DNA from 4 places in the Carnobacterium alterfunditum DSM 5972 genome. Region 1 is predicted to be linked to each of the others. Evidence: predicted binding sites of a transcription regulator. Region 1 holds the regulator's gene; each other region holds the start of a gene.
What was found. The regulator CtsR, encoded in region 1, represses protease genes until heat stress. The targets are predictions, from matches to a motif close to TTGGTCAAAAAAGGTCAAANA.

Region 1 (7,803 bases):
AGCTTGGTAGAGCACTTGGTTTGGGACCAAGGGGTCGCAGGTTCGAATCCTGTCTTCCCGATAAATAATTATAAAAAGGTGGTTTCTCTTAATTGAATTACTACCTTTAAACTAGACACTTAAAAAAACGATATTATGCAGTCCATAGAAGATGATCCCGATAAGCAACGGGGGTCATCTTCTTTAATTTTTTTTGATAACGACTATGATTGTAAAACGAAATATATTCTTCTACAGAATTCCACAAACCCTGAAGGTTTTCATGTCTTTCTGAGAGGACTACGTCCTTCATATGACCAAAAAAGGACTCCATTGGGGCATTATCCCAGCAGTTACCTCTTCTAGACATGGATTGTATAAATCCCATTTTTTCAACATTACTTTGATATGTAGGATTAGTGTAGTGGAAGCCTTGATCAGAATGCAAGTATCTTTCTGTATCAGGCATATCACTTGTGATACATTCTAATTTTTCTAAAGTTTGATAAACCAAATTCATCTTTAAAGAAGTAGCGAAGTGGTGGGCAACGATCTCTCCTGTTGCACCATCCTTAACGGCAGAGAGGTAGGCCATTTGGCTATTACCGTAAGGTAAATATGTAATATCAGTAAGCAATACTTTATAAGGCGTTCCTCTATCAAAATCACGATTAACAAGATTCTTCTTGGTTTTGTGTTCTTGTGTTGCCTTCATCATTTTCTTGTAAGGTTTAGCTTTTCTAATGGGCGACATGATACCGTAGATTCGAAGGATTCTTCGAATTTTTTTATGGTTCATTACGATATCATATTCAGCTTCTAATGCCATCTTTATTTCTTCTACACCACATTTGTTTTTCTCAATGTATACTTGATAAAGCAATTCGAAATCATTGCTGTCCTGTTCGTACCTCTTATAACGTGTGGCCTCATTGTTCTTCCAATAATAATAACCACTACGACTAACTTCGGCAATTTCACACAAAGACTTAACCATGCCTTTAAGACTATATTCTCTTATGATTGAATTGATTAATTCATACCGCTCACGGGTTTTCAGAACGTTTCCTTTTTCGTTTTTCACGCTCCTTCCTTGAAATTCTAATTTTTTTACTAACTCCAAATTGCCTTCCAGATAAGCTATACGTGCTTTTGCTTCTTCCAACTGCTCCTCGATAGATCCCATTTTTTCGCCTTCTGATCGTGTACCTTTCCCGCGAGTCTCAGTATGGAAACCTTCTTGTCCTCTTATTGCCATACTATTTTTCCAACGACCCACACATTTATGAGCTTTTCCTTTGCCTAGAAGATTTTCAGGCAGACCAGCGTTTTCAAATATGACCGTTGAGGTCATTCCGCTCTTACTTTCCTTTACTGCTTTAATTTTAAAAACAGGTGAGTAGGTAATGCTTTTTGAAGATGCTGATTTTACATTAGGATTCTTTTGCAATATCTCTATTTCATATTCTGTATATAATTTTTTGCTCATCAAAGAAACCTCCACTTAGAAACAATTCTATTAAAGTATAACGAAAATAAAATAAAAAAATAACCCAAAAACTAAAAACACTCTTTTTTTTGAGTGTCTAGTTTTCGGGTAGGGTATCAAATTTAGAGAAATCACCTTTTTTTGTTCGTTTTATACTATCAAGTAATATCGGCTGTATAATTTTTAGTGTTGATAAATTAATCATCCCAAATTTCTAGAGGAATAAGGTCGCTTGTATCAATGTAAAGGATGCTCTGGCAGAATACATGAAGACAGTCTAAGAGGTACTACAAAATGGTGTCGACACATCTATATGCTAAAATATACGATTACTATTTACCTTTTTAAATTAGCATACAAAGCAATTTTAAATTGAGAAACAATTTTTTTAAGTCAGTTAATGATTTGAAAATACGGTTTCTTTTTTTATGAAAATATTTTTTTGAAGTATTTATCCTTTGTTTATTGAGGAATAGAGCCAATTTAGGAGTTGTTTAAATGTAAATGAGTAGAGTTACTTTTCAAATCCTCTTATTTCTCGTATAATGAAAGTCAGGATTAGTCAAGAATACTTTCTGGTTCTCGCTAGAAGTATCCTCCGCTATTGATTTAGTTTATGTTATTGATAAACTAAATGATTAAGTCTAGTGTTGGGACGATAAGAAAAGGAGTGTTACTAAAAAAACACCGTTGCAATGTAGTAAAGATAAAGCTATTATCTTTACTATACACTGAAATGTTTTAGTAACAGATAACTCATGCACAATCAAAACATGTCAGATATCATTGAAGCTTATTTAAAGAAAGTGTTAGGTCAAGATGAACGAGTCGAAATTAGGCGTAGTGAAATGGCAAATCGATTTAATTGTGTTCCTTCCCAAATAAATTATGTTATAAACACCCGTTTTACTGTGCAACAAGGTTATTTAGTTGAAAGTAAACGTGGTGGTGGCGGGTATATACGTATTATCAAAGTGAAATTGATAGATGAAGCTGAGATGTTGGATATGATGATCGATATTGTTGGAAATAAAATTACCCAAAAAAATGCTTGTTCTATCATAGAAAGATTATTCGAAACTGAAATGTTGACTAAGCGAGAAGCTAACATCATGTTATCTGTGATGGAAAAATCACTCTTGAATGCTGATGGAATAATTGAAAATGAATTAAGAGCTAGATTATTAGTGGCTTTTTTAAATAATTTAAAATATGAGTAAAGAATAAAACCGGAGGCGAAATATAGATGGATGAATTATTTTCTGAAAAAGCAAGAATGGTTTTAATCATGGCGCAAGAAGAAGCAAAGGGATTTCGTCATCATTCTGTAGGAACTGAGCACTTACTTTTAGGCTTGATTATGGAACAGGATGGGATTGCCGGAAAAACGTTAAGACAATTTTCTGTTACAGAAATTGATATCCGAGAAGAAATCGAACACTTTACGGGTTACGGAACAATGAAATACCTTTCTAAAAATGCTATTCTTCCTTATTCTCCAAGAGCTAAACAGGCTATAACATTTGCTACAGATGAAGCAAGACGTATGGGTTCAGCACTTGTGGGTACAGAGCATTTATTATTAGGACTGTTGCGTGAAGAGGATATTTTATCATCTAAAATTTTAAGTAATCTCGATATTAATTTAAATAAAGCCCGTCAAATCGTGTTGAAAAAAATCGGTTTGAGCGATGTAACGAATAGTAAGGGTAGAAAAGTAAAACCAGCTGCTAAACAAGTCGCAGGTACACCTACTTTAGATTCATTAGCTCGCGATTTAACCTCCGTGGCAAGAGAAGGAAAATTAGATCCAGTAGTTGGGCGTCATAAAGAAATCCAACGTATTATCCAAGTTTTGAGCCGCAGAACGAAAAATAATCCTGTTTTGGTAGGAGAACCCGGTGTAGGTAAAACAGCCATTGCAGAAGGATTAGCACAAAAAATCAATGACGGTGAAGTTCCAGATGCATTAGCAAATAAACGATTAATGATGCTTGATATGGGTTCATTGGTAGCAGGTACGAAATATCGTGGTGAATTCGAAGAACGAATGAAAAAAATTATAGACGAGATTTACCAAGATGGTGAAGTTATCTTATTCATAGATGAGTTGCATACTCTAATTGGTGCTGGTGGAGCAGAGGGTGCGATCGATGCGTCTAATATCTTGAAACCTGCATTAGCGCGTGGTGAACTACAGACCATTGGAGCAACAACACTAGATGAATACCAAAAATATATTGAAAAAGATGCTGCTTTAGAAAGACGATTTTCACCGATCCATGTCGATCCTCCTTCAGAAGAGGAAACAGAAGAAATATTATTAGGTTTACGTTCTCGTTATGAGGATCATCACGGTGTCAAAATTACGGATGAAGCTGTACATGCTGCAGTTAAACTTTCATCTCGTTATATTACATCAAGACAGTTGCCGGATAAAGCTATTGATTTGATAGATGAATCTGCTTCTAAAGTACGTCTAGATGTTTCAGGTAAACCTTCTCCAGTTGCGGCTGCAGTTGCAGAATTGGAGGCTTTGATACAAGCCAAAGAAGAAGCTATACAGTTACAAGACTTTGAGAAAGCTGCTAGAATTCGTATGAAAGAAATGAAACAACGCAAAAAAATTGAAAATTTGCTGCAAAAACAAGAAGGAAAAGCTTCGTTAAAATCATTGCAGGTAACGGAAAGAGATATTGCAGAAGTAGTCTCTCTTTGGACGAGTATTCCCGTTCAACAGATGGAGCAAAAAGAATCTGACCGATTAATGAATTTAGAAAAAATATTGCATAAACGAGTGATTGGACAAGAACAAGCAGTTGAATCCGTTTCTAGAGCAATTAGACGATCTAGGAGTGGGTTGAAAGATCCAAATCGCCCAATTGGTTCATTTATGTTCTTAGGGCCTACAGGTGTCGGAAAAACAGAGCTAGCTAAGGCACTTGCTGAAGCCATGTTTGGTAATGAAGAAGCATTAGTGCGGGTGGATATGTCTGAATTTATGGAAAAATACAGCACGAGTCGTTTGATTGGTTCACCTCCGGGATATGTAGGATATGATGAAGGTGGTCAATTGACTGAAAAAATTCGTCAAAAACCATATTCTGTTATTCTATTCGATGAAGTTGAAAAAGCCCATCCAGACGTTTTTAATATTTTATTGCAAGTTCTTGATGATGGTCATTTAACAGATGCTAAAGGCCGGAAAGTCGATTTTAAAAATACGGTCATGATTATGACATCTAACTTGGGAGCAACAGCTCTAAGAGATGAAAAATCGGTAGGATTTAGTACAAAAAACAATAAAAAGGATCATTCAGCAATGGAAAAACGGATACTGGAAGAAATGAAAAAGACGTTTAAACCAGAATTTATTAACCGTATTGATGATTCTATCGTATTCCATTCTCTAGAAAAAGCAGAATTAACACAAATTGTAAAATTAATGGCACAAACCATTATTAAACGATTAAAAGATATGGATATTGATGTTAAAATTACGCAAGCAGCTATCGATGTCATTGCTAAAGCTGGTTATGACCCTGAGTATGGTGCACGTCCGATTCGTCGTGCACTTCAAAAAGAGGTTGAAGATCGATTAAGCGAAGAATTATTAAGTGGACGGGTCAAAATTGGTGATCATGTTACAATTGGTGCCTCAAAGGGGACTATCCGTATTACTGTGACAGATTTAAAGAAAATAGCTGAAAAAACAGTGACTGTAAGTGAGAATAACTGATCTAATTGATCAGAGATAATAAAACGTTTACTATCTTTATAAGATAGTAAACGTTTTTATTCGTATTTTAAATTTCTTTCTGCTATGATAAAACAAAAGAAATAATGGAAGGAAAGTGACTATTCATGAAAAATTCAACGAAATCTTTACTAGTAGGAGTTGGAACGGTCTTTGCAGTGGGGGCAATTATAGTTTCATCTTCAAGCATGGCAATGGAAAAATTAGAGTCTAAAATGAATCGTAAAAGAGCAAGATATTTTGTAAAAGAAAAATTAAAAGGCAACGAAAAGGCAATGAGTGTTGTAGATGATTTATCTGATACTGAAGTGGCTAATTTATTGAGTGTCGTTGATAAAGTTTCTGACTTGAAAGGCAACGTAAGTTCATATGGGAATCATCTGAAAGAGACTACAAATGATTTTAGAGATGCTTTTATGGATAAAAAGCATGATTTACACCATGAACTGAAACATCATAAAAAAGATTTGAAACATAAATTAAAAAAATAAATTTGTTTAAAACTAATAGTGAGCAAAAAAATCGACCGTTAAATTTCTATTTAACAGTCGATTTTTTTAAATTGCGTCGATTGTAAGATTAAGCTATACAAATAAAAAAGCCATTCGTGATACACTCTAATTGTATTTCCAACCACAGAAAACAAGGAGTGATCACGAATGACCTATACCCATATTACCATGGATGAACTAGTGATGATAGAAGCTTATTACCACCAAGGTGTTCCAGTTGCTAAAATAGCTACTTACTTGAATCGTACTCGTACACCGATTAATAATGTTATCAGGTTCTTCAAAGCAGGACACACAGCTTTCGACCATTACCTACGGTATAAAAAAAACAAGAAACAGTGTGGACGCAAAAAAATTGATTTACCAAAAGAACAACAGCTTTATATCAAGGGAAAAGTAGCTGAGGGCTGGACGCCGGATGTCATTATTGGCCGTAAAGAAATGACAATAGACTGTTCCGTACGAACACTTTATAGGCAGTTTAAAGAAAGAATATTCGATGAAGTTACACTCCCGATGAAAGGGAAAAGAAAACCTAACGGACATCAAGAACGTAGAGGTAGACAAGCTTATAAACGAAATATCTCTGAAAGAATAATAGACTATCCCACATTTAAAGAAGAGTTTGGTCATATCGAAGGAGATACCATTGTAGGTGTTCACCACAAAAGTGCGGTTATTACTCTAGTAGAGATTTTATCAAAAGCTATCATTACCTTAAAGCCCAAAGGGCGTAAAGCCTGCGACATTGAGAATGCCATGAATCAATGGTTCCAAGCCATACCAAAAAATTTATTCAAATCCATTACGTTTGATTGCGGAAAGGAGTTTTCCAACTGGAAATCTTTGTGCAACCAACATGATGTCGCTATTTACTTCGCTGATCCTGGAACGCCTTCACAACGAGCTTTAAATGAGAATTCTAATGGACTTCTTCGAAAAGATGGATTGCCAAAAAAAATGGATTTCAACGAAGTTGACCAGACTTTCGTATCATCTGTTGCACACAAACGAAATAACATTCCAAGGAAGTCACTAAATTACCAAACACCGTTGGAAGTTTTTATGAGTTATATGGATGAAGATAGTTTGTATAGCTTAATTTGACAAATCAGATTGTTAATAAATAACAAAGAAGTAGATCGTTTCTATCTTTTAATGAAAAACCAAATTCTTCAAAAAATCGATCTAACCGGTACTGTAATGTATTTCGGTGAATATAAAGATATTTAGCTGCTAGGCTTATGTTTCCTTGGTTCAGCCATATTGCTGTGATCAGTTCCTTTATTTCAGGGTGAGAAGCTAGATCTTTTTTTAATTGTTGGATAATAGGACTTTTTGATAGAGCTTCTGAAGCATAATAACTCAGTGCAACATCAGACAAGGAAAAAACTTGTTTACTTTTTTGTAACTGATTTAAAAAAATAGTTTGTTCCTCTTTAAAAAATTGCTTGAAGTCTAAAGAAAGAGGCCAATATTGACCAATATAGCCACTCGTTTTTGTTGAAAAATCGTCATCTAAAGTCTGTAAGATCCCAATCGTCTCCTCTTGAGCTGCTGAAAAACCTGAATAACGGTGGATCAAAAGTCCGTAATGATCATCAATAAAGAATGCTTCTTGTACATCTTTAAAAAAGCTTTTAAATGAACTAAGCCATAATTTTTTATCAAAACGAGTATCTTTTTTTGTGATATCAAATTGTACAACTCGGTAGATACCTTTTTCAATTGGAAGGGAAGGGTTATCCTCTATTAAAAATTGATACCATTTTGATTGCGGAGTTTCTAAATTTTGCATGGTAATATCTTGATTAAAAATTAGATAAAGTAATTTTTTTTCTGAGACTGTCAGCTGATTTTCATCAAAATTGATCCATTTATTTTGGTAAGGAAACGTTAAAAAAGCTTGATCGTTTTTTGAAACATCTGTTAAAAAAGCAGATGGATAAATAGATTTAAATTGATTGAAATTCATAAGAGCACTCCTTTAAATGAAAACCGATACAATTAGTTTGTATTCTTATTCTATCATTTTTAACATAAGTTTGTAGGTAAATTATGCTATG
Region 2 (7,803 bases), 860 kb from region 1:
TTATGATTCAAATATATAGGGTCTATAATTTTTGGCGTTAACAGATCAGTTTGATCACTCACTTGAAATTTCTTTTAAAAGACCAATACCATTTATTGACCAATCGATATAGATATCTATATCAAAAAAAGAGTTTGTTTATCAGTTTCCTGATAAGGTGCTGACCCCTAAAAGTTAGAGTTTTTATTATTCAGCTGATTGGCTGGTTTGAATTCGGTATTCTACCGGACTTAAGCCAGCCAATTTTGCTTTTGATCGAACATGATTATACCATTCGATATATTCTTCAATTCTTGATTTCAATTCCTCATAACTGACTAATTTCTCCCCATGATACATTTCTTGTTTTAGGATGCCGAAGAAATTTTCTATTGCCGCATTATCTGCACAAGTCGCCTTGCGAGACATACTCTGAAAAACGTTATTTTTCTTTAGTGTTTTGACCCAATGATTATGCTGATACTGCCAACCTTGATCAGAATGAAGAGTGGTACGAACCGTGGCGTATTCTTTAAGCATGCCGATGGCTTCTTCCAAAGGTTTCATCACTAAGTCCAGGATAGGTCGTTTATTTATTCCATAAGCTATCACTTCACTATTAAATAGATCTAGAATAGGACTAAGGTAGAGCTTTTCTCCGCCTGTACATTTAAACTCTGTCACGTCGGTGACGAGCTTCTGTAAAGTGATGGATGTAGAGAAGCGTCTATTTAACTTATTCTTGGCAATAGTGCCTACTTTTCCTTTATAAGAGTTATATTTCCGAGATTTTCTAATAAATTTAACACACTTCAAACCCATTTCTTTCATGAGACGATAAACTTTCTTGTGATTGACACTATAACCTAGTTTCTTCAGTTCATTTGTAATGCGTTTGTATCCAAATCGCTCTTTGAACTGAAAGAAAAGTTGTTCAATCTGTTCTTTTAGTCGCTGATTACTATCTATTTTTTTTAATTGCTTTACGTAATAGTGATAGGTTGACTCTGGAATACCCACCACCAGAAGGATATCTTTTAGTTTGAATCCTTCTTCTTTAAGTTCGTATGCCACTGCTGCTTGTGCTTTTCGAGAAAGACGTCGGGATTCTTCTGAAAAGCTTTCAACTTTTTTAAATAGGCATTCTCCAATTTCAGTAGTTCAATTTCTCGTTCTAATTCTTGTCTAGAACAATCTGCTGATGTGCCTGGTTTCAGTTGCTGTTTTTTTGGTTTTTTAGTCATTGAAGGACGCCCCTTTGGGTGTGGTTTTAGGCCTTCAATTCCCTTGCCTTGGAAAGCTTGATTCCAATTTGCGATAAGGGAAGGATTATTCATGCCGAAGGTAATGGCTGTATCTGAATAAGAAGTGCCTGTCTGTTTTATAAAGTGTAATACATCTACCTTAAATTGAACAGAGTAAGCTGCTTTCGTCTGTTTCCTTTTTAAACCGTCCAAACCAAGTTTTCGGTATGCCTTTACCCAATTATTAAGGGGAGTTGTAGAGGAAAGAGCATATTTCTTCGCTAGTAATTGAAAGCCCAAAGGGCCGTTTAGATACTCTTGAACAACTTGTAACTTAAATTCTTCACTATATTTTGTCATAAAAACAACCCCCAAAAGTTTAGATTTCACTCTAACTTTTGGGGGTCGCTACCTAAACAAACTCTTTTTCCTATTCTCAGCTAGTTATGTCCCAAACTCACTTTTTTAATGGTTGATCAAGATCAACTATTAAACTAATCCAAAGTAATTTTCTAAATAATGAGCTAGCCCATCTTCATTATTGGTTTTTTCTGTTATATCATTTGAAATATGTTTTAAAGTATCGATCCCATTTTTCATAACTACGCCGTGTCCAGCGTATTGGATCATTTCATAATCATTGTCTTCATCACCAAAAGCAATAATATCTTTTTGTTTGATGCCATATACTTGTGCAATGCGTTCAACACCTAGTGCTTTTTGCACACCGGCTGCAACGATTTCTAAACAAGGTGATTGTCCGCCCCAAGTTCTAATTTCAACAGTATCGCCATAACGAGCTGAGATTTTTTCAATAATATAGGCTTGATTTTCTGCATCTGTAAAAACACAAACAGCAGTAGGATCTTCTTTCAAACTAGATGCCGTAAGTTTTGAAGCCCTATTGCTTCCTTCTGGAAAGAAGCCGTTGTAAGGAACGAAATAATTATCTGCAAAAACGGTATCTTTTAGTTCTGCTGCAATTAAATGGATATTTAATTCTTTTTTTAATGTCAGCATATCTAAGGCAATCTCACGATCTAATGTTTTGTGGTACTGTGATTCCCAATTCAATTGATCTGGTAAGTGACACAAAGCGCCATTAAAGTTTACAATAGGCGTTTCCATACCTAATTGAGTATAGAACTGTTTACTGTTTCTGTATGGTCTGCCTGTAACGATTGAAACAAGGTGACCGGCATTTCTTAAAGTCTTCAAAGTATTTTGGGTCCTAACCGAAATTTCTGAACGATTATTTAATGTGGTCCCATCTAAATCTAGAGCAATTAATTTTTTATTCATCAAGATCCTCCAACTATTATTCATTTATTTTATAAAAGTTTCTAGGTTTCGTTTATGATACACTTACTACATAGAATCTACACAAATAGTGTACCATAAAGTCTATAAGAATGAATACAGAAAGAGGATAGATAGATGATAACAGTAGAGCACAAATCCATTAATGGAATTCCGATATTAGAAGTTGTTTTAACAGAAAGGCTAAATGAGATCTTGCCAACGGTTGTTTTTTATCATGGATGGACAAATCTTAAAGAAAGTTCTTTGGTCCATGGTTATGAAATTGCTAAAAAAGGATTTAGAGCATTAATTCCTGAAGCCTATTTGCATGGAGAAAGAAGCAAAGGGATACCAGTAGAAGAGAGAAGTTTAGAGTTTTGGGATGTTGTGCAGCATAATATTATTGAATTCCCTGCTATAATCGATCACTATGTTAAAGCAGGATTGACGGACCAAAGCCGTGTTGGGGTATCAGGCCTCTCAATGGGCGGTATGACAGCGAGCGCCATTTTAACGCAATATCCTTGGCTAAAAACAGCGGTTGTTCTAATGGGAAGTCCCTCGCCAATTTCTTTTTCTAAGTGGTTATTATCATCCAAATGGCAAACAGGAGCAGAAATCGATTTTGAGTCAAAACAATTTGCTCCGGCTATAGAGTCGTTAAAAATTATTTCACTTGATTTACAACCGGAAAAAATTGCTGGGAAATTTATCCACTTTTGGCATGATGAAGACGATGATTTAGTGCCTTATCAACCTACTTTCGATTTTTATAAAAAAATAAAAAATCAAGATTATGGAAAACATGTGAGCTTTACAACAACTGAAAGCTATGGTCATCATGTACCGCATATGATTTCGGTTGAAACAGCCGAATTTTTCGATAAACACTTATAAAGAAAATAGGATCTCTCGTTGAAATAATTTACTTTTAGGAAGACAAGAGGTAATATAATATCAAAAAGAGAAGGTGTCTAACTCGTGGAACCGACTAACTGGAATGAAGAAAAAATAAATGAAATCAAAGGGGAAATACTTTCTGCTTTAGAGCAGGTCATTGATCCTGAATTGAACATTGATATCGTGAACTTGGGTTTAATTTACGGTGTCGAAATCGCTGAAGACAAACATTGCGTAATAAAATTAACGCTAACTACGATGGGCTGTCCCTTAGTGGATACTATAACCGATGACATTATGAAAGCAATGCAAACGATCCCTGAAATTTCTTCAACTGAAGTAAAATTAGTCTGGTATCCAGCCTGGGATACAAGTAAAATGAGCCGCTATGCAAGAATTGCATTAGGTGTAAGATAAAGAAAAGTTTACTCTACTAAAAAAGTTAGGGTAAACTTTTTTAGTATCCGCACTAAAACCAGAACTTTGTTTTGGGAGTAAAAATTTATTATAATGAATCAACAAAATAGGTGAAGACTCAGGCGTTTCGTTTTACCTTTATTGACCAAATTAGTATACTGAAATTAGGTAAATCAAGGAGGAGTTCCAATGGATATCGAAAAGATGACTACTACAATGCAGCAAACCCTTGGAGAAGCACAAAGCATCGCCGTAACAAGAAAACATCAGGAAATCGATCTTCTTCATTTATGGAAGATCTTTTTAACGCCAGATCATTTTGCGCGTGGGCTTTACCAATCTTTAGAAATCGATACAGAAAAATTCGAGTTTTTTGTAGATCAAGAATTGGATAAATACCCTACTGTTGAAGGATTAAATGTTCAATATGGACAGGGTATGAGTCAAAACTTATACCGTCTATTAACGGAAGCCGATAAAATCAGAACTGATTTTCAAGATGATTTTCTTTCAACTGAAATCGTTTTACTAGCGCTAATGCAATTAAAGAACCATAGTTTGACTAATTATTTAACTAAAAATGGCTTAACTGAAAAAAAATTAGAAAATGAAATTAAAAAAATAAGAGGAGGAGATCGTGTGACCTCACAAAATCAAGAAGAAACTTATCAGGCACTCGAAAAATATGGAACGGATTTAGTCAAAGCTGTAAAAAGTGGAGACCAGGATCCGGTTATCGGAAGAGATGATGAAATTCGTGATATGATTCGTATTTTATCTCGTAAAACTAAAAATAATCCGGTATTGATTGGAGAACCTGGAGTAGGTAAGACAGCTATAGTGGAAGGATTAGCCCAGCGGATCGTCCGAAAAGATGTACCAGAAAATCTAAAAGGAAAAACTATTTTTTCATTAGATATGGGATCGTTGATTGCAGGGGCAAAATATCGAGGAGAGTTTGAAGAACGTTTGAAAGCGGTATTAAAAGAAGTGAAAAAAAGCGAAGGACAGATCATCTTATTTATTGATGAGATCCATACGATCGTTGGAGCTGGGAAAACGGAAGGCAGCATGGATGCAGGGAATCTATTGAAACCGATGTTAGCCCGAGGCGAACTGCATTGTATTGGTGCGACAACACTAGATGAATATCGAAAATACATGGAAACTGATAAAGCTCTTGAAAGACGATTCCAAAAAGTACTCATTAATGAACCGACAGTGGAAGAGACTATCAGTATTTTAAGAGGATTAAAAGAACGATTTGAGATCCATCACAGTGTAAATATCCATGATAATGCCCTAGTTGCTGCTGCAACATTATCCAATCGTTATATTACGGATCGATTCCTACCGGATAAAGCAATCGACTTGATAGATGAAGCGTGTGCGACTATTCGGGTTGAAATGAATTCAAGGCCTACTGAATTAGACCAAGTTTCTCGCCGATTGATGCAATTAGAAATAGAAGAAGCTGCATTGAAAAAAGAAAAAGATGATGCTAGTATGCGAAGATTAGCAATCATCCAAGAGGAATTATCTAATTTACGTGAAGATGCTAATCACCTGAAAATGAAGTGGGAGACTGAAAAAGAAGAAGTAGCTAAATTACGTGATAAACGTGCTGAAATCGAAAAAGCACGCCATGAATTAGAAGAGGCCGAGGGTAATTATGATTTAGAACGTGCCGCTGTTCTAAGACATGGGCAGATCCCGGCTTTGGAGAAGGAATTGAAAATGCTTGAAGAGCAACAGTTAGCAGCGCAAGACGATCAAGTCAGACTGGTACAAGAATCGGTTACTGAAGAAGAAATCGCAGTCGTTATCGGCCGGATGACAGGCATTCCCGTCAGTAAGTTGATCAAAGGAGAACGCGAAAAATTGATGCATTTAAATACAGCATTAAGTGAACGGGTCATTGGTCAAGAAGAAGCAGTACAAAGTGTGTCAGATGCAGTTATAAGGGCTCGAGCAGGTATTCAAGATCCAAATCGTCCGCTAGGTTCATTCCTATTTTTAGGACCTACTGGTGTAGGGAAAACGGAATTAGCTAAAGCGTTAGCTGAAAACTTATTTGATTCGCAAGACCATATGGTGCGGATCGATATGAGTGAATATATGGAAAAACATACTGTTTCAAGATTGATAGGAGCACCTCCTGGTTATATCGGTTATGATGAAGGTGGGCAACTAACTGAAGCGGTGAGAAGAAGTCCGTATACGATTGTTTTGTTAGATGAGATAGAAAAAGCTCATCCTGATGTGTTTAATATTTTGTTACAAGTATTAGATGATGGACGCCTAACAGACTCAAAAGGCAGAATGGTTGATTTTAAAAACACTGTTTTAATCATGACAAGCAATATTGGCTCTGTTTTATTGCTAGAAGGCACAGATGCACAAGGACAAATAAAAGAAGCGACGAAAGAACACGTGATGTCATTGTTAAAAACATCCTTTAAACCAGAATTTTTAAATCGAATCGATGATACGATTTTATTCGCACCTTTAGGTATAGATGTTGTGAAGAAAATTATTCTTAAATTGACACGCGATTTGGCTTTACGATTGGCAGAACAAGATATTGAGCTGTCCATTTCAGAAGAAGCACAAGTATGGATAGCAGAAAAAGCTTATGATCCTATGTATGGAGCAAGACCGTTAAAGAGATTCATTACTAAACAGGTAGAAACGCCCTTAGCTAAAGGTATTATTTCTGGGGAGATTCCACCAAAATCTAAAGTTACGATTACTTTAGAAGCGGATCAATTATCTTATGAAACGGTAATTCTAGATAAATAAACAAAAAAAAGACATTCACCAGAATGTCTTTTTTTGTTTATTTAAGTTTATTTAGTGGCATGCTCATGTCTTTGATCAGGAAGAGTTTTGGCAATCAAAATAACCATGACCCCGATAAATAATCCCATACCTGAAGCAAGTACAAAATCATATGAACTACCGGATAATGAACTTCCAATGTAATTTACCGCTTGTCCTATAAAGAATCCCCAAAATAAAGTTACTAAATATTTCATAAATTTGACCCCTCTTCTTTTACAAGTTCATTCTATCACTTTCAAGAAGTTTGTAAAGTAGAAGTCAATAGATTTTTTTTGATAACATTCCGCTTTGGGATGATCAAGTAAGAATAAAAAGTTCGTTTAGAAGGTTTGCGTATCCGAATCTTAGAAGGGTATAATGGTAAATAGCAAGTTAGAATGGAGTGACAAAAATGTCATTTGTACAATTGCAAGTTATTAGTTCCTATAGTCTATTACAAAGTACCATTACAATTGAAAAATTAGTGATCAATGCTAAAGAAAGAGGTTATCAAGCAATAGCCTTGACCGATCACAATATCTTATATGGGATGGTTGATTTTTATAAAATGTGTAAAAAACATCAAATCAAGCCTATTTTAGGCTTAACGTTGGATGTTGGCGGTATTATAAAAAAAGAAGAGAACCATTCGATTATATTGTTAGCAAAAAATGTTGAGGGATATGAAAGTTTGATGGCTCTTTCAAGTGAAAAAATGTTATTAACTGAAAATGAGCGCTTAACGATCGAACGTATCAAGCCACATAGTCAAAATTTAATTGCGCTGACACCTGGAGAAGAAGGAGAAGTTGAAAAATTATTGCTCCAAAATGAGAGGAATTCCGCAGCAATAGTTGTAAAAGAATGGCAAAATATATTTCCAGCGGACCAATTTTATTTAGGGGTCCAACTCCAACCAAAACTAAAAGCGATCAAAGATGAGTTGAATGCATTAGCAGCTGAAACAGGAATCGCTACTGTTGCGTTGCAAGATATTCGATACATTGATGCAACGGATGACTTTAGCACGAATGTTTTAAGAGCAATCGACAAAGGCGAAGTTCTCTCGATTGAAAATGCGGTTATTTCAGGCGAATATTATTTGCCTGAAAGCAGTCAAACAGAAAAAATATTCAAA
Region 3 (7,803 bases), 620 kb from region 1:
TAGAGTCGCGAAAGACATTTGCAATTATTTCCCATCCGGATGCGGGGAAAACGACGATCACTGAGCAGCTGTTGTTATTTGGTGGAGCAATTCGTCAAGCTGGCACGGTAAAAGGAAAAAAAACAGGGAAATTTGCTAAATCAGATTGGATGGAAATTGAAAAACAACGTGGAATTTCTGTTACCAGTTCGGTTATGCAATTTGATTATAAGGATAAAAGAATCAATATTTTAGATACACCAGGACATGAAGATTTTTCTGAAGATACTTACCGTACACTAATGGCGGTCGATAGCGCAGTGATGGTCATTGACAGTGCAAAAGGTATCGAACCCCAAACAAAAAAACTATTTAAAGTTTGTCGCATGCGTGGCATTCCAATTTTCACGTTCATTAATAAATTAGACCGCGATGGAAGAGAGCCGTTAGATTTATTAGAAGAATTAGAAGAAGTTTTAGAAATTGATTCTTATCCGATGAACTGGCCGATTGGTATGGGTAAAGGATTATTAGGACTTTACGATAACTACAATAAAACAATTGAGATCCATCGTCCTGAAATTAACGGCTTAGATGGACAGAAGGTCATAAAATTGAATGAGGCTGGGGAAATCGAAGGAGATCATCCTATTAAAGCGTCAAGTTTATATTCGCAAGCTTTAGATGACATCGAGTTGTTGAATGAAGCTGGAAATGAATTTTCAGAAGAGAAGATTGCTTCGGGTAAACTTACCCCTGTATTCTTTGGATCAGCATTAACCAATTTTGGAGTAGAAACCTTTTTAAATACCTTTATCAATTTTGCACCAAGCCCGACAGCTCATACGACAACGAGTGGTGAAAAAATAGAACCAACGACAAATGAATTTTCTGGTTTTATTTTTAAAATCCAAGCTAATATGAATCCTGCCCATCGAGACCGGATCGCTTTTGTGCGTATATGTTCAGGAACGTTTGACCGCGGAATTGATGTTACATTAGCGAGAACAAACAAAAGAATAAAATTATCAAATTCAACTCAATTTATGGCTGAAACCCGTGAAGTTGTACAGCATGCTGTTGCAGGAGATATTATAGGGCTTTATGACACTGGTAATTTCCAAATTGGCGATACAATTTTTGAGGGAAAATTAAATGTGGAATATGAAAAACTTCCTCAATTTACTCCGGAAATGTTTATGAAAGTGAATGCTAAAAATGTGATGAAACAGAAATCATTTCATAAAGGTGTGCAACAATTAGTTCAAGAAGGTGCCATTCAACTGTATAAAACGTTCCATACGGAAGATTATATCATTGGGGCAGTTGGGCAATTACAATTTGAGGTATTTCAATACCGTATGTTAAACGAATACAAATCAGAAACCATTATGACCCCTATGGGAAATAAAATTGCCCGTTGGATCAAACCTGAAGATCTGGACGAAAATATGTCTTCAAGTCGTAATTTACTGGTACGTGATCGTTTCGGGAATCCCTTATTCTTATTTGAAAATCAATTTGCATTGCGTTGGTTTGCCGATAAATACCCAGATGTCGAATTAACGTCATTATTATAAAAAAACAAACCATTCTATTTTAATTTAGAATGGTTTGTTTTTTTTTTTTATTAGGTTGTGTCTTAAAACTATTTGGTTAAGAGAAAAATAGCTGCTATATATACAAAGGCTAAGTAGGACGTTGCGAGTTTATCATAACGTGTCGCGATATGACGGAAATGCTTTAACTTATTAAAGAAACACTCCACCAAATGACGTTCTTTATATAGCCACCAATCAACAGTCCAAGGTTCTTTTGTATTTTTCTTTGGTGGAATGGTATAAGTCGCATCGTGATTCGTCACATAAGTCCGAATGTCTAAAGAACCGTATGCACGATCGCCAATAACATTACTGCCTTGTATTTCAACGTGTTGAAGAACTTCAATAGCGAGAACACTATCATGGAGATTTCCACCTGATAGCTGAAAATATAATGGATTTCCTAATCCGTCTACGATGACATGTATTTTTGTTGTGTGCCCACCACTGCTTTTACCGATATGTTGCGAGATGACAGAATTTAGCCCCCTTTTTTTACACCGGCACTCTGCTGATGCGCCGTTACAACGGTTGAATCGATACTCAAGTTTTCGTAATCTGCTTCATAATTCAACGTAATAAAAAGGGATTCAAGTAAACCAGTATCACGCCATAAACAAAAGCGGCTATAGACCGTTTTCCATGATCCGTAACGTTCTTTTGGCAGATCTCGCCAAGCAGCACCGCTTCTAGCAATCCATAAAACAGCATTGAACATTATACGATTGCTTTTAGGTGGTCTACCTGTGTGATATTCGGGAAACAGATTTTTGATTTGATTCCACTGCACATCAGTCAGCTCATAACGTTCAATACTCATCATGATCACTCCTGTTTTCTTTTATTATACCGAAAATCAGGATGGCAGTCAGTTTTCAGACACGCCCTAATTAAAAGGAAAAATATTTTTTTGGGAAAATCACTTGAAATAAAGTTGTTCACTATAAAAGTCAGTCTTCAATAGGTACAGAAAGTTCAACAATATGTGGAGCATGTAGAATATCAACATTTTCTAAAGTTGCTTCAAGGATACTTTCTAATACAAAACTGATTTCCGCATTCTTTATATTACGGTTTTTATTTAGTAAAAGAACATCTTTATGTGTTGCAGCACCTGAATAGATAATTGTTGTCGGACCTAAAGAAAAAACTTTCACAAAATTTGCATCAGTATTCTCTAGTTGTTCCATCACAAGATCAGAATGATTATTCGTAACATCTATTAGTTTCATAATCTTTCACCTCTTTTTATACCGGTTAGGTTACATACATTATATAATTAAAAACGGAACAATTCAAAGCATTTCAACTGCCCGGCACTTACTTAAGTGAAAACGATAAGAAAAATAAATGTAATTTAAAGCAGCAACAACTTAGTATGACAGATATGAATCAGCCAAAACTGAGTGAAATAGTTCAAATGGTACGCATAACTATACTGAATATTATTATTATTTAGGATAAGTTTATTTTAAGAGAAGTAGTGACCAAAATAATCTAGTCATTAGTTCAGTGATTTGCCAAAAAGATAGCACTCCATCAAGATATTTTTATCTTTATTGGAGTACTGTCTCTATATTTTAAAATTTAATTTTCGGTATCGGGTTCTTCCTTTAATCCAGTAGGAGATCCTGCTGAGATAATTTCTTTTGCCTCTACAACAATGTTCCCTTCATCGTTTGTTTTTGCAATCAATTCTTTTACAGAAGGGTAATCAAGATAGAAATCTGCAATTCGATCTTCAATTTGTTCTTGAATAACACGTCGCAAAGGACGCGCGCCTAATTTTGGATCATAGCCTAATTCGACTAGTTTTTCTTTAGCAGAAGGTTCTACTTCGATTGTTATACCTTGATGTTCGAGCATATCATTTACATCCTTTATCAATAAATCGACAATAAATAATAAGTTTTCTTTTGTAAGAGAATTGAATTCAACGATTCCATCAAAACGGTTTATAAATTCTGGTTTGAAGTAATCTGTTAAATGATTCAATATGGATTTTTGTGTACCAGAAGCGGTGGCACCAAAACCTACGCTAGCTTCTATATCACTCGTACCAGCATTGCTTGTCATAATGATAATAGTATCTTTAAAACTAACTGTACGGCCTTGGGCATCCGTTAATCTGCCATCGTCAAGGATTTGTAGAAACATATGCAACACATCAGGGTGAGCCTTTTCAACTTCATCTAATAAAATGATACTGTAAGGATTGTGACGAACTTTTTCGGTAAGTTGACCTGCTTCTTCATAGCCAATATACCCAGGAGGAGAACCAATTAATTTAGAAACACTGTGTTTTTCCATATATTCACTCATATCAAATCGAATATAGGCTTCTTTGTTCCCAAATAGTTCTAATGCTAGTTGTTTAGCTAATTCAGTTTTCCCAACACCAGTAGGGCCGATGAAAAGGAAAGAACCAATTGGACGGCTTTTATTATTGAACCCAACACGGCTTCTGCGTATCGCCCTAGAAACTTTGTCGATTGCTTCATCTTGTCCAATAACATGCTTTTTAAGATCTTGTCCCAAGTTCCGTAATTGTGTTTGCTCTTTTTCTTTTAAATCTCCTACAGGAATATTTGTCTTCATTTCAATAATTTCGATCATATCCTGCTCAGTTACTGTAGGCTCATCTGAATCAGGATTTTGTTGATCTCTCATGGTAGAGAATTTTTTAGCCTGATCACGATAAAAAGCCGCTTTTTCATAATCTTCTTGTTGTAAAGCTAGTTGTTTTTGTTGAGCAGCTTCTGCAATTTTATCCTCCAATTGTTTCGGATCAACAACTTGTATCGTTAAATTCTTTTTAGAACCCGATTCATCTAACAAATCAATCGCTTTGTCGGGCAAAAAACGATCTTGAATGTAACGGTTAGATAAGCTAACGGCGCTCTTAATAGCTTCATCCGTGTAATGAACATGATGGTAATCTTCGTATTTTTTTTGGAGACCTTGAAGAATAGTAATAGTTTCTTCAACGGATGGTTCACTAACACGTACGGGCTGCATACGACGCTCCAAAGCAGCATCTTTTTCAATCGTGCGGTACTCTTTTAACGTTGTTGCCCCGACCATTTGCATTTCACCGCGTGCAAGAGCTGGTTTAAGCATATTGCCAGCATCCATACTGCCTTCCGCACTTCCGGCTCCAACAATTTCGTGGACTTCATCAATAAACAAAATTATTTGTGGATTTTTCTTTAATTCATCCATTAATTGTTTCATACGTTCTTCAAACTGACCACGTATGCCCGTTCCTTGAACTAAGGAAGCAACGTCTAGTCGAATGACTTCCTTACTTAATAATTTTTGAGGCACATCACCATCAACGATTTTTTGTGCTAAACCTTCAACAACTGCCGTTTTACCAACACCAGGTTCACCTGTCAATACAGGATTATTTTTAGTCCGGCGATTTAGAATTTCAATCACTCGTTCAATTTCCTTATCGCGTCCAATGACTGGATCTATAGCCCCTGTTCGTGCTAAATCGGTTAAATTCGTTCCATATTCACCTAAAAGTCCAGGCTTTTTATTTATAGGCGGCTGACCTCCAGAACCCTTTTGAGTGGGAGGGACGCTTGAATTATTTTGTTGTGAGTTGTTATTTTGAGGATTTTGCATGGAACGGAAAAATTGATCTAAATTACCGAAACCAAAAGGATCTTGTGGTGATCGATTATTTCTGATCTCGCCATGATTTTGAGCATCTTTTATAAGTTGGTAACAATTTTGACAAACATCCAATTGACCTTTTTGGCCATTCATATTGGTGTATAAATGGATAGTTGCTTCACGTTGATTGCAATTTTGACATAACATTTAAACACAACCTTTCATTTAGTAGGTTAGTAAATCAAATAAAATTAAATAAATGATTGACCATTACTGACCTTTCTAGTTATCATTATACACTGACCTTTTTTGACTTTCAAGTAATTGGTACTATAATTTTTTGTTTTTTTGAATTAAACTGATTATGATCAAGTTAGTTAAAACATTAGTAAAGGCCTGAATGATTCATACTTTTAAAAAAAATAATAATTGGTGCATTTTTCACTTCTTTCAGGTCATTAGTTTGTTAGGTTTACTTATTTTACTTCAAATTTCCAAGTCACTTATTTTTTTGTCAGAAAATTAAGATTTTTAGGCATACTAACCCCTTGAAATTAGCCTTTTTTTTAAAACTATTCCATTAGGTGTGAGTGTTACTGCCATTTGAAATGCTGAATATTCCGCAAGATTTTATGGAAAAGTTCATGGTAAACGTGATAGGAACTGAGTTTTAAAAAGGTTTTTCGTCCAGAATGAACAAGTTTACCCGCTACTTTAAATAAGAGCAAACGAATAGTTGAAACTTGAAAACCTTTGGTTTCTTTCGTAAAACAAAGAGTACGCATAAAATTGACGATGTTGTAAGCTAGTACACTCACCATCATACGTGCATGATTTTCTAAAAAACGAGGACTGTTGGTTTTATCGAAATAAAATCCATTTTTGGCCTCTTTAATGTAATTTTCCATGGTGCCTCTTTTAGAATAGGTTTGAAAGACCGCTTCTGCAGAAAGGTTCTCTGATAAATTGGTTATGATAAATTCATGTCGAGTAATCAATTCGGTTGCTTCGCGCGTAGATTTAATACAAATTCTTCGTGGATGTGTCCAGCTCTTCGCTTGATAGAGTGTAGAAGCGTAGTGAACTTCTTTTTTATCCCAATCCTGCTGGTCATTTATAGATACAAATTGCTCAGCGATTTTTCCTAAGTTGCGATTCGATTTCAATCGAACAATATAAAAATTTTGACGTTTTTCACACAGTTCATATAATTCAGGAGTTGCAAAACCACTATCTGCACGCACTAGAATAGAACTTACAGGTACGGTTTCTTGGTAATGGTCAAAAAGTGGTCGGACAAAATCTGCAACACCATTGGATGTGTACACATTACCAGAACGAAGTTCTGCTTTCAAAAAGTCGCCAGTCAGACCTTCAAAGGCAACAAGTGGATGATAGCCATTCGTTTGGTAATGGGCATTATAATTCGACTTCTCCTGATTGCCAAAGGTATCCGAATGTGTTGAGTCTAGATCAAAAATCATTTCAGTTGTATTACGAGCAGTACGTACTTTATCAATCAGGATTTGATTGACTTCTTGTAATTGGGAAATGTTTTCTTGACTTAACCGATCCCATAAACGAGAAATAGACGGTTGTGAAGCGAGTTGCTCTTTAGCTAATAGACTCTGGAAAATGGGATCTTTTGATAAAACGTCAGCCGAAGAATCCGTTTGATATCCAGCAATCAATTGAAAAAGGATTTGTTCAATAATTGAATGATTAGCATGGTTATAGTAAAGTCGATCATCGTTAATAGTGAGGGTTTGTTTCAAAATGTTAGAGAAATTAATGGTGTGCATGAATTCCTTAACTAATATCAATCCGGAATCTGAGGATAAATTACCCCCAGAGTGAGATACCGTAATGTTTGAATTGAAAAGCAAACGATTTTCATGTAAAGTTGCCATAGAGAGAACCCCTTTCTTTGGTTATGTTTAGTCGCTTTAACCATAGCAGATTGGGGTTCTTTTTGCACACCCAAAGGGTGCTGAGAAAATTAACTCAAACTAGCGTTATAACAGTTTTTCCAGAGCGTTTTAGAAAAAGTATGAATTATTCAGGAAAGGAAGTCTTAATAATGACCAGAGAAGAATTACAAAATCAGCTGAAACAGTTGATCAAAGGCGATATTGATACAATGGCTATTGAAAAAAAAGATTTTATGACTTTTCGAGAAATTTGGATCAATCATGAAGAGAAAGAATCTATTATCGGAGAGGCTCTGCATAATGGAGATGTTATTTATCGGTATAGGTCAAATGGAAAGTAGCATAGAATATTTAGAAAAAAATAGTTGTTAAAACAGAAAAAAAATGGTAGTCTTATAAGTTGTAAGGGCTATATCGAATGTTTTTGCTGAAAAGAATATTATTTACAGTCGAAACTGGATGGAGTCCTCAAAAATAATATATATTAAAGGGGATTTTTTAATTATGGAAAAACGCGAATTTCACGTAGTAGCTGAAACAGGTATCCATGCACGTCCAGCAACATTATTAGTACAAACAGCAAGCAAATTTAGTTCAGATATCAACCTAGAATATAAAGGTAAATCTGTAAACTTAAAATCAATCATGGGCGTTATGTCTTTAGGCGT
Region 4 (7,803 bases), 170 kb from region 1:
GCTTGAATACGGTTGTCATTAGTAATAACGCCGTCTTTCATTGGCACATTAAAGTCCGCACGAACCAAAACTTTTTTACCTTTTAAATCTAAATCAGTTACAACTTTTTTCACCATGAAGGTTCCTCCTCTGAAGAGCAATTATCTGTAAATATTGATTTTTGAAAAAATAAAAGCGAGGAAGCGCGTTGCCTCCCCGCTTTTTACTATTTCTATCCTAATTTAAGTCTCTCGTTAAAGATTAACCTAATTTAGCAAAGTATTCTAGAGTACGAATTAATTGTGAAGTATATGACATTTCGTTGTCATACCAAGCAACAGTTTTAACAAGTTGTTTGTCACCAACAGTGATAACTTTTGTTTGAGTTGCATCGTATAATGAACCAAATGACATACCTAAGATATCAGAAGAAACGATTGGATCTTCAGTATATCCGTAAGATTCGTCAGAAGCTGATTTCATTGCTGCATTGATTTCTTCAGCAGTTACTTTCGTTTTTAATACAGTTTGTAATTCAGTTAATGAACCAGCAGCAACTGGCACACGTTGTGCAGCTCCATCTAATATTCCTTTTAATTCTGGTAATACTAGGCCAATTGCTTTTGCAGCACCAGTTGTGTTAGGAATGATGTTAGCTGCTGCAGCACGGGCACGACGGAAATCGCCTTTTGGATGCGGAGCATCTAATGTGTTTTGGTCACCTGTGTAAGCGTGGATTGTTGTCATTAAGCCTAATTCAATACCGAATTTGTCATTCAATACTTTAGCCATAGGAGCTAAACAGTTAGTAGTACATGAAGCACCAGAGATAACTGTTTCAGAACCATCAAGAGTTTCATGGTTTACATTGTAAACGATTGTTTTCATGTCACCAGTTGCTGGTGCAGAGATAACAACTTTTTTAGCTCCTGCTTTGATGTGTAATTCAGCAGCTTCTTGAGTAGTGAAGAAACCAGTACATTCTAATACGATGTCAACTCCAAGTTCTCCCCATGGAAGTTCTTGTGGGTTACGGTTGCTTAAAACTTTAACGTCTTTACCATTAACTGTAAATCCGCCTTCTTTAACTTCAACTTCACCATTGAAACGGCCTTGTGTTGTATCATATTTTAGTAAATGAGCTAACATGTTTGGTTCTGTTAAGTCGTTAACCGCAATCACTTCGATACCTTCTAATTCTTGAATACGACGGAATGCAAGACGTCCAATACGTCCGAAACCATTAATACCTACTTTAACTGTCATAAATATATTTCCTCCTTTAGGAATCATACAATAAATTTATTTTAAAGGGTTATCCCTGTTAAAATCTCATTAGCAGCACCTTCATCTGTGATCAACCACGTATGACCGGGTGCTTTTTTCATGTAAGCTTCAATTGCTTTAGCTTTGGATTTTCCACCAGCTACAGCAATCACACTAGCAATGTTTGCCAGGTTTTTTGACTGCATTCCAATTCGGGGTATTTTATATACCACTTCACCAGACTGATCGTAAAATTCTCCAAACGCTTCTCCAACTGCCGCTTTATTTTTAATCAGAGCTAGAACATCTTCATTCATTCCTCTGCGTTCCGCCATAAGCTTTGCATCACCGATACCAAACAAAACACAATTCGCATCATTTACTAACTTAAGCGTTTTTTTGATTCCAGGTTCTTGCAAGAGCGGTTTATATGTTTCTTCACTTACTTGTTCCGGAACATACAGAACACGGTTTTCGCCGCCTGTCCTTTGTGCCATCAAAGAAGTGATCGAATTCGCTTGTATATTAAGTGATTCTCCTAAGCCGCCTCGAGCTGGAACAAATAGCAGCTTTCTTTTTCGAGAAAGAGTTTCATTCATTTGATTTGCCACTTCTGCCATAGTTGTACCGCCCATTACAGCAATAATATTATCGCCTTCCGGAAGCAAAAAGTTCAAAGCTTCCATTGCAGCACGGCCTATTTCCTCACGTAATTTGGGCTGATCGTCTATATCACCGGAAATTATCACACATTGTTCTATTTCCAAATAAGAGGCAAGTTGTTTTTCTTTCTCTCTCATTCCCAATAATTGACCCATTAATTGGTCTAATTGGTGGTAAACGGTTTCGCCTTTTTCAGTTAATTCCATTCCCATTTTTGAAGTTTTTATTAGCTCTTGCTTCTTAAGGCCTTCTGATTCTGTACGTAAAACACGTTCTGTGATTCCCATACGATCAGCTAAAACTCTTCTGCCCACCGGACCTAATAAAAAAACATTGCGCAAAATATGGTAACGATTCTGAAGTGTATACATGATGTCTGGAATGACTTCTTCAATAACGGATACTACGCTTTGCATGAGCGACCTCTTTCTACGTTGGACGCTTTGTGACCGCGTTAGTCGTTTGGCGACCCTTGTTACTTAAAAAAACAAGAGAATCAAAATGAAAATTAAACTATCAGTTTCCTGGTTCTGTTTTATTATCATTAATCAATAGTACTGAAAAGCACTATTACCATCTCTCACATCAATTATTGTAACAGTTATCCGATTATCTTTCAACTATTATGTTTCTAAGTTTTTCATTAAATTACACAAAGAAAGTTTGAATGAATTATGTCTTTTTCACAAAAAAATACTGCTCTCAACTTCTACACTTGTTCAATACGCGCTTTGATCAAGCCTTTAAGTTCTTGTTGTTTGATATTCTCATCAAAAATATCTTCTTCAATAAAAACTGTAGGAACCAATACAATCTCTGCTCCGTTTGCTTCTTGTACGATTTCTTTAACCTTAGTTCCATTTGATTGAAGCGTTAAGTTTCTTTTTTCGACTGCATATGCTGCGATCTCATCAGAATTCGTTAATCTTCCCCACTCTTTTTGGTGAGCAAAAAAGAAATCTATTTCTTCAAGTGCCTTCTCAGGATCAGAGTAGTCTAAATATTGATGCAGAACATTTCCTTTTCTCAACCCCGCTGTTTCTTTATCAAAATGTTTGATTATTCGCTGTACTTTACCTGCAAAGACATACTCAGTTAATAGATCTTTTGAATCCTCATACCATATTTTACAATACGGGCATGCCAAGTTAATAAATTCGATTACTTTAACTGGAGCACTTTCACTTCCAACCTTAATTCCAGTGGTTGTATTGACCTTGTCCGATTTTATATTGCTGACATCCATTAAAAGTCCTCCCTTATTCGCTAATTATTTTCATTATACAGATTATAGTAAGTCAATTAAAAGGATTTGGCTTATTCTTTTTAAAAAGGCTATCAATAAAAAAAGATTGGAGCGTTGCTCCAATCTTTTTTTATTTTATTCTTCAATTAGTTTACTCACATAGATTGTTTCTGCTTATTTGCTTAAAGCAGCACTATTTTCCATAATTTCGTCAATCAAACCATATGCTTTTGCATCTTCTGCAGACATATAATTGTCTCTATCTGTATCGCTTTGGATAACTTCAATTGGTTGTCCTGTACGTTCTGATAAAATTTTATTCAAACGTTCACGTGTCTTCAAAATATGACGGGCAGCAATTTCAATTTCTGTTGCTTGTCCTTGTGATCCGCCTGATGGTTGATGGATCATGATTTCAGCATTTGGCAAAGCATAACGTTTACCTTTTGTACCAGCTGTTAATAAGAAACTTCCCATTGACGCAGCCATACCCATTGCTATCGTTTGGACATCTGCTTTGATAAAGTTCATTGTATCGAAAATTGCTAATCCAGCAGTTACACTGCCTCCTGGTGAATTGATGTAAATATAAATATCTTTTTCAGAATCTTGTGCATCTAAAAATAACAGCTGAGCGATTACAGCATTTGCAAGATCATCATCTACTGGACCACTTAACATAATAATACGGTCTTTTAAAAGACGAGAATAAATATCATAGGCACGTTCACCTCTTGATGACTGTTCGATTACTGTAGGGACTAAGTTCATAATTTGATTCCTCCTCAATTGTTTACTACTTTTAAGTGACTAAACATCGACTCAATACATTACTAACTGTATTCTACTCCATTGGTCAATGAAGGTCAATTTTTTTGTTCGTTATTTTTTTGATAAAAAAAAGTGATTAGAAGTTTTGCTCTAATCACAAAAATGCCCCCTGAGGGAATCGAACCCCCATTTTAAGAATCGGAATCTTACGTGATATCCATTACACTAAGGGGACTACTACTACAATAATGCTAACCTAATGAAGGGTCCATTATTCTCTGATGTTAGCAAAATACCAACTATTATAGTGTAGCCCAGTTATAATAAAAAGACAAGCAGAACTTCCAGACTAACGACGCATGAATTTTCTCGTAAAGAGATTTTTTTGCTTTACTGAATAGATTCATTTGTTTTAATTTTTTCAGTTCCTTTTGTCAATTTTCGCGAGGTCTTTAGATCTTAATTTTTCTGCCATTTCGTTTAACTTGCGTAATCGATGATTGATCCCAGACTTGCTGATCGTTCCGCTCGGGATCATTTCTCCTAATTCTTTTAAAGTTACTTCTGGATTTTCTAAACGAACAAGCGCGATTTCTCTTAATTTTACTGGAATCTTATCTAATCCAATTCTAGCATCAATAAACTTGATGCTTTCGATTTGTTTACCTGCAGCATCGATCGTCTTATTTAAATTAGCATTTTCGCAGTTAACTAAACGATTGACCGAATTTCTCATATCTCTGATAATACGAACATCTTCAAATTTAAGCATACCACTAGTTGCCCCAATCAAGGCTAAAAAATCGGCAATCTTTTCTGCTTCTTTCAAATAGGTGATGTATCCATTACGTCTTTCTAATGTGCGAGCATTCATATTAAATTGATTCATCATTTGACAGATATCATCATTATGTTCCTCGTAACTTGAGTAGATTTCAAGATGGTAACGACTCGTTTCTGGATTATTGACCGATCCTCCCGCTAAAAATGCGCCGCGTAGATAAGATTTGACTTTTTGTGTATTGCCTATCACTTCATCTGAAACATGGCTATGCAAAAACATTCCCTCCATAATTGATAAATCTGAAAGAACTTCTTGAGTTCCATGTTTTAATCGTACGACATAAACATTATTTTTTTTTAATTTCATCTTCCGGCGAACCAACAGTTCACTTTCAACATCAAAATGATCTTTTAATAAAACATAAATTCTACGTGCAATTGCTGCATTCTCAGTTTGAATATTTAAAATAAATTTTTTGTCGACCAAACCAACTGTTCCATTCATACGAATCAACGCAGCTAATTCAGCTTTAGCATGCTCTCTGTGAACTTCTAATTGCGTTAATTCTTTCTTCACCTCTGAAGCATAAGACATATAATAGCCTCCTTTCTTTTTTGAATTGATTTACTAACTATTTTTTCTTTCTAAGCGTCTATTATCGAAAGCTATTTTAAATAATTCATCCACAACTTTTTCCCTATTGTGGAAAACTCCTTGATCTCTTAATTCAAGAAAATCATCCGATATAATAGAAGGAACTTCCTCAGCAAGTTTTTTAAAATCATGTGTTACTTGTACTAAATATTCATTGTAGCGTTCAGCATCGATATAATTTTCTGGTACTTCACCGATATTGACCAAAACTGTATCAATAAATTTTTCACCCAAGTGCTTATGCAATACGCTGACATGATCTGCATCAGTAAAATTCTCTGTTTCACCTAATTGAGTCATTATGTTACAAATGTAGACTACTTTTGCTTTTGTTTCTGTGACTGCTTTCCCTAAATCTTCAATCATTAAATTAGGTAAGATACTCGTAAATAAGCTTCCCGGACCTAATACAACCATATCTGCATCATGAATAGCAGCGATCACTTTTCTAGAAGCTTTGGCTGCGTGGTCATCTTCTGCTGTCGTTATATACACTCGTTCTATTTTTTTTCTTTCGATTGCAATTTTAGATTCTCCTGCTATTTTAGATCCATCTTCAAAAATAGCATGCAAAATCAAAGCTTCTTCTGCCGCTGGATAAACATGGCCATCTACCATCATCATTTTAGACAACAATTGGATTGCTTCAAAAATACTTCCTCTCATTTCGGACATTGCAGCAATAATTAAATTCCCTATTGAATGTCCAGCTAAAAAATTATCATGCGTATCAAATCGATACTGAAAAATATCTTTTTGTGATATTGGAATATTGGAGAGTGAAATTAAAACATTGCGAATATCTCCTGGCGGAACAATGTTGGCATAATTCCTCAGTGTTCCGCTGCTTCCTCCATCATCCGCTACTGTTACAACCGCCGTTAGATCTGCTTGCTTTGATTTAAGGCCCTTCAGAATAACAGGTAACCCAGTACCTCCGCCAATGACAACTATTTTAGGCCTGTTTTTTTTTCTTTCTTGTATCATGAACGATTCACCGATTCTTTAACCTTTCCTTTATCTCGATGAGTAATATGAACTGGATAGCCATCAATTTTAATTTTTTGTGCAATGCGTTCTACTAAAGCTACTGAACGGTGTCTCCCACCTGTACAGCCAATGGCGATCGTTACATTATTTTTACCTTCTTTTTTGTAGCCTGGTAAAATATACTCCAATAAATCTGTGAATTTACGGTAAAACATTTCCGTTTCTGGCTGTTTCATCACGTAGTCATATACAGGCTTATCCACCCCGGTCAACGGTCTCAAATTATCGATGTAATGAGGGTTAGGTAAAAAGCGAACATCCATAACGACATCTGCATCAATAGGTAATCCATATTTAAATCCAAATGAGACCATTTCAATTCTAAATAACTCGGTATCAGCCGTTTTAAAATCACTATTGATTTTTTCTCTTAATTGACGCGGTGTTAATTTCGAAGTATCGATAACAATTTGCGCCCGACCTTTTATTTCTTCTAATAATTCTCGCTCTTTTTTTATGCCTACGATAACGCGCCCACTCATTGCTAATGGGTGTGTTCGACGGGTTTCTTTATAACGAGACACCAATTCCTCATCACTAGCATCTAAAAAAACGATTTTTGTCGTGACAAGAGATGTATTATCCATTGATTCTAAAGCTTTTACAATTTCTTCAAAAAAAGCTCTCGAACGTAAATCGATCACTAAAGCAATTTTTGTTAATTTCCCTGATTCTTTAACTAGTTCCCAAAATTTCGGTAATAAGCTTGGTGGCATGTTATCCACACAAAAATAACCCATGTCCTCAAAACTTTGCATTGCTACTGTTTTGCCTGCTCCACTCATTCCAGTAAGAATGACTAATTGTAGACTATCTACCATCTTATTCGCCTCTTTCTTTTGGTACTTTTTATTCCATCCTACTAATTATAACACTCCGGGTGTTCCATGTATAGTCATCTTGACCTTTTCAATAAATCTTCGTCCTTCGCTAATCGTTTACTCAATAAGATGGCTCTCATACATTTCTTATCCCTGTCTCTACACAAGCAGATCCGTTATTCCAGAAGAAATTTCTTTATAAGATGTCCACACCATTTGACATAGAAACCATTTTTCAAACAATCGATATATAACAAAAAAAGGATCTGTTCATCAGTTTCCTGATAAACAGATTCTTTATTCTTAACTATTTATGTCCTAGCCACGTTGATTTTATCTAGAATCACCTTAGCCCTTTTATTCGTTTACGAATGAATTAATACTTTCTTCTAGCAGAACAACTTTACGTTCAATTTCGACACCTGAGTCATCAAATGCCCCAATATAAAATTTGATTTTTGGTTCAGTTCCAGAAGGTCGAACAGCGATCCAACTGTTATCTACCAATTTGTATTTCAACACATCTGCTGCAGGTAAATCGATTTCTTCTATCGTGCCATCTTGCAGCG

Region 2: the regulator CtsR is predicted to act here: its motif matches at 3,971-3,991, upstream of clpB (ATP-dependent chaperone ClpB).
Region 3: the regulator CtsR is predicted to act here: its motif matches at 5,465-5,485, upstream of BR50_RS09380 (ATP-dependent Clp protease ATP-binding subunit).
Region 4: the regulator CtsR is predicted to act here: its motif matches at 4,007-4,027, upstream of clpP (ATP-dependent Clp endopeptidase proteolytic subunit ClpP).

What each region holds. Positions count from the first base shown of each region.
Region 1 covers NZ_JQLG01000004.1:1,270,590-1,278,392, forward strand. Annotated here, with positions in the region: tRNA gene BR50_RS06460 (tRNA-Pro) at 1-61, shown strand, start outside; gene BR50_RS12580 (IS3 family transposase) at 134-1,468, opposite strand; gene BR50_RS06470 (CtsR family transcriptional regulator) at 2,227-2,688, shown strand; gene BR50_RS06475 (ATP-dependent Clp protease ATP-binding subunit) at 2,715-5,207, shown strand; gene BR50_RS06480 (hypothetical protein) at 5,333-5,716, shown strand; gene BR50_RS06485 (IS30 family transposase) at 5,885-6,844, shown strand; gene BR50_RS06490 (helix-turn-helix domain-containing protein) at 6,849-7,712, opposite strand.
Region 2 covers NZ_JQLG01000004.1:2,129,352-2,137,154, forward strand. Annotated here, with positions in the region: gene BR50_RS10505 (IS3 family transposase) at 187-1,053, opposite strand; gene BR50_RS10510 (helix-turn-helix domain-containing protein) at 1,017-1,583, opposite strand; gene BR50_RS10515 (Cof-type HAD-IIB family hydrolase) at 1,713-2,525, opposite strand; gene BR50_RS10520 (prolyl oligopeptidase family serine peptidase) at 2,661-3,422, shown strand; gene BR50_RS10525 (metal-sulfur cluster assembly factor) at 3,507-3,842, shown strand; gene clpB (ATP-dependent chaperone ClpB) at 4,032-6,644, shown strand; gene BR50_RS10535 (YjzD family protein) at 6,692-6,880, opposite strand; gene dnaE (DNA polymerase III subunit alpha) at 7,078-7,803, shown strand, end outside.
Region 3 covers NZ_JQLG01000004.1:1,890,590-1,898,392, forward strand. Annotated here, with positions in the region: gene BR50_RS09365 (peptide chain release factor 3) at 1-1,559, shown strand, start outside; one part of gene BR50_RS12645 (IS5 family transposase) at 1,628-2,064, opposite strand; one part of gene BR50_RS12645 (IS5 family transposase) at 2,064-2,403, opposite strand; gene BR50_RS09375 (DUF1827 family protein) at 2,531-2,812, opposite strand; gene BR50_RS09380 (ATP-dependent Clp protease ATP-binding subunit) at 3,168-5,411, opposite strand; gene BR50_RS09385 (IS1380 family transposase) at 5,798-7,114, opposite strand; gene BR50_RS09390 (hypothetical protein) at 7,285-7,476, shown strand; gene BR50_RS09395 (phosphocarrier protein HPr) at 7,640-7,803, shown strand, end outside.
Region 4 covers NZ_JQLG01000004.1:1,444,755-1,452,557, reverse strand. Annotated here, with positions in the region: gene BR50_RS07290 (phosphoglycerate kinase) at 1-116, opposite strand, end outside; gene gap (type I glyceraldehyde-3-phosphate dehydrogenase) at 241-1,245, opposite strand; gene BR50_RS07280 (sugar-binding transcriptional regulator) at 1,287-2,324, opposite strand; gene BR50_RS07275 (thioredoxin domain-containing protein) at 2,618-3,154, opposite strand; gene clpP (ATP-dependent Clp endopeptidase proteolytic subunit ClpP) at 3,329-3,925, opposite strand; tRNA gene BR50_RS07265 (tRNA-Arg) at 4,089-4,160, opposite strand; gene whiA (DNA-binding protein WhiA) at 4,347-5,303, opposite strand; gene BR50_RS07255 (gluconeogenesis factor YvcK family protein) at 5,337-6,350, opposite strand; gene rapZ (RNase adapter RapZ) at 6,347-7,234, opposite strand; gene BR50_RS07245 (phospho-sugar mutase) at 7,592-7,803, opposite strand, start outside.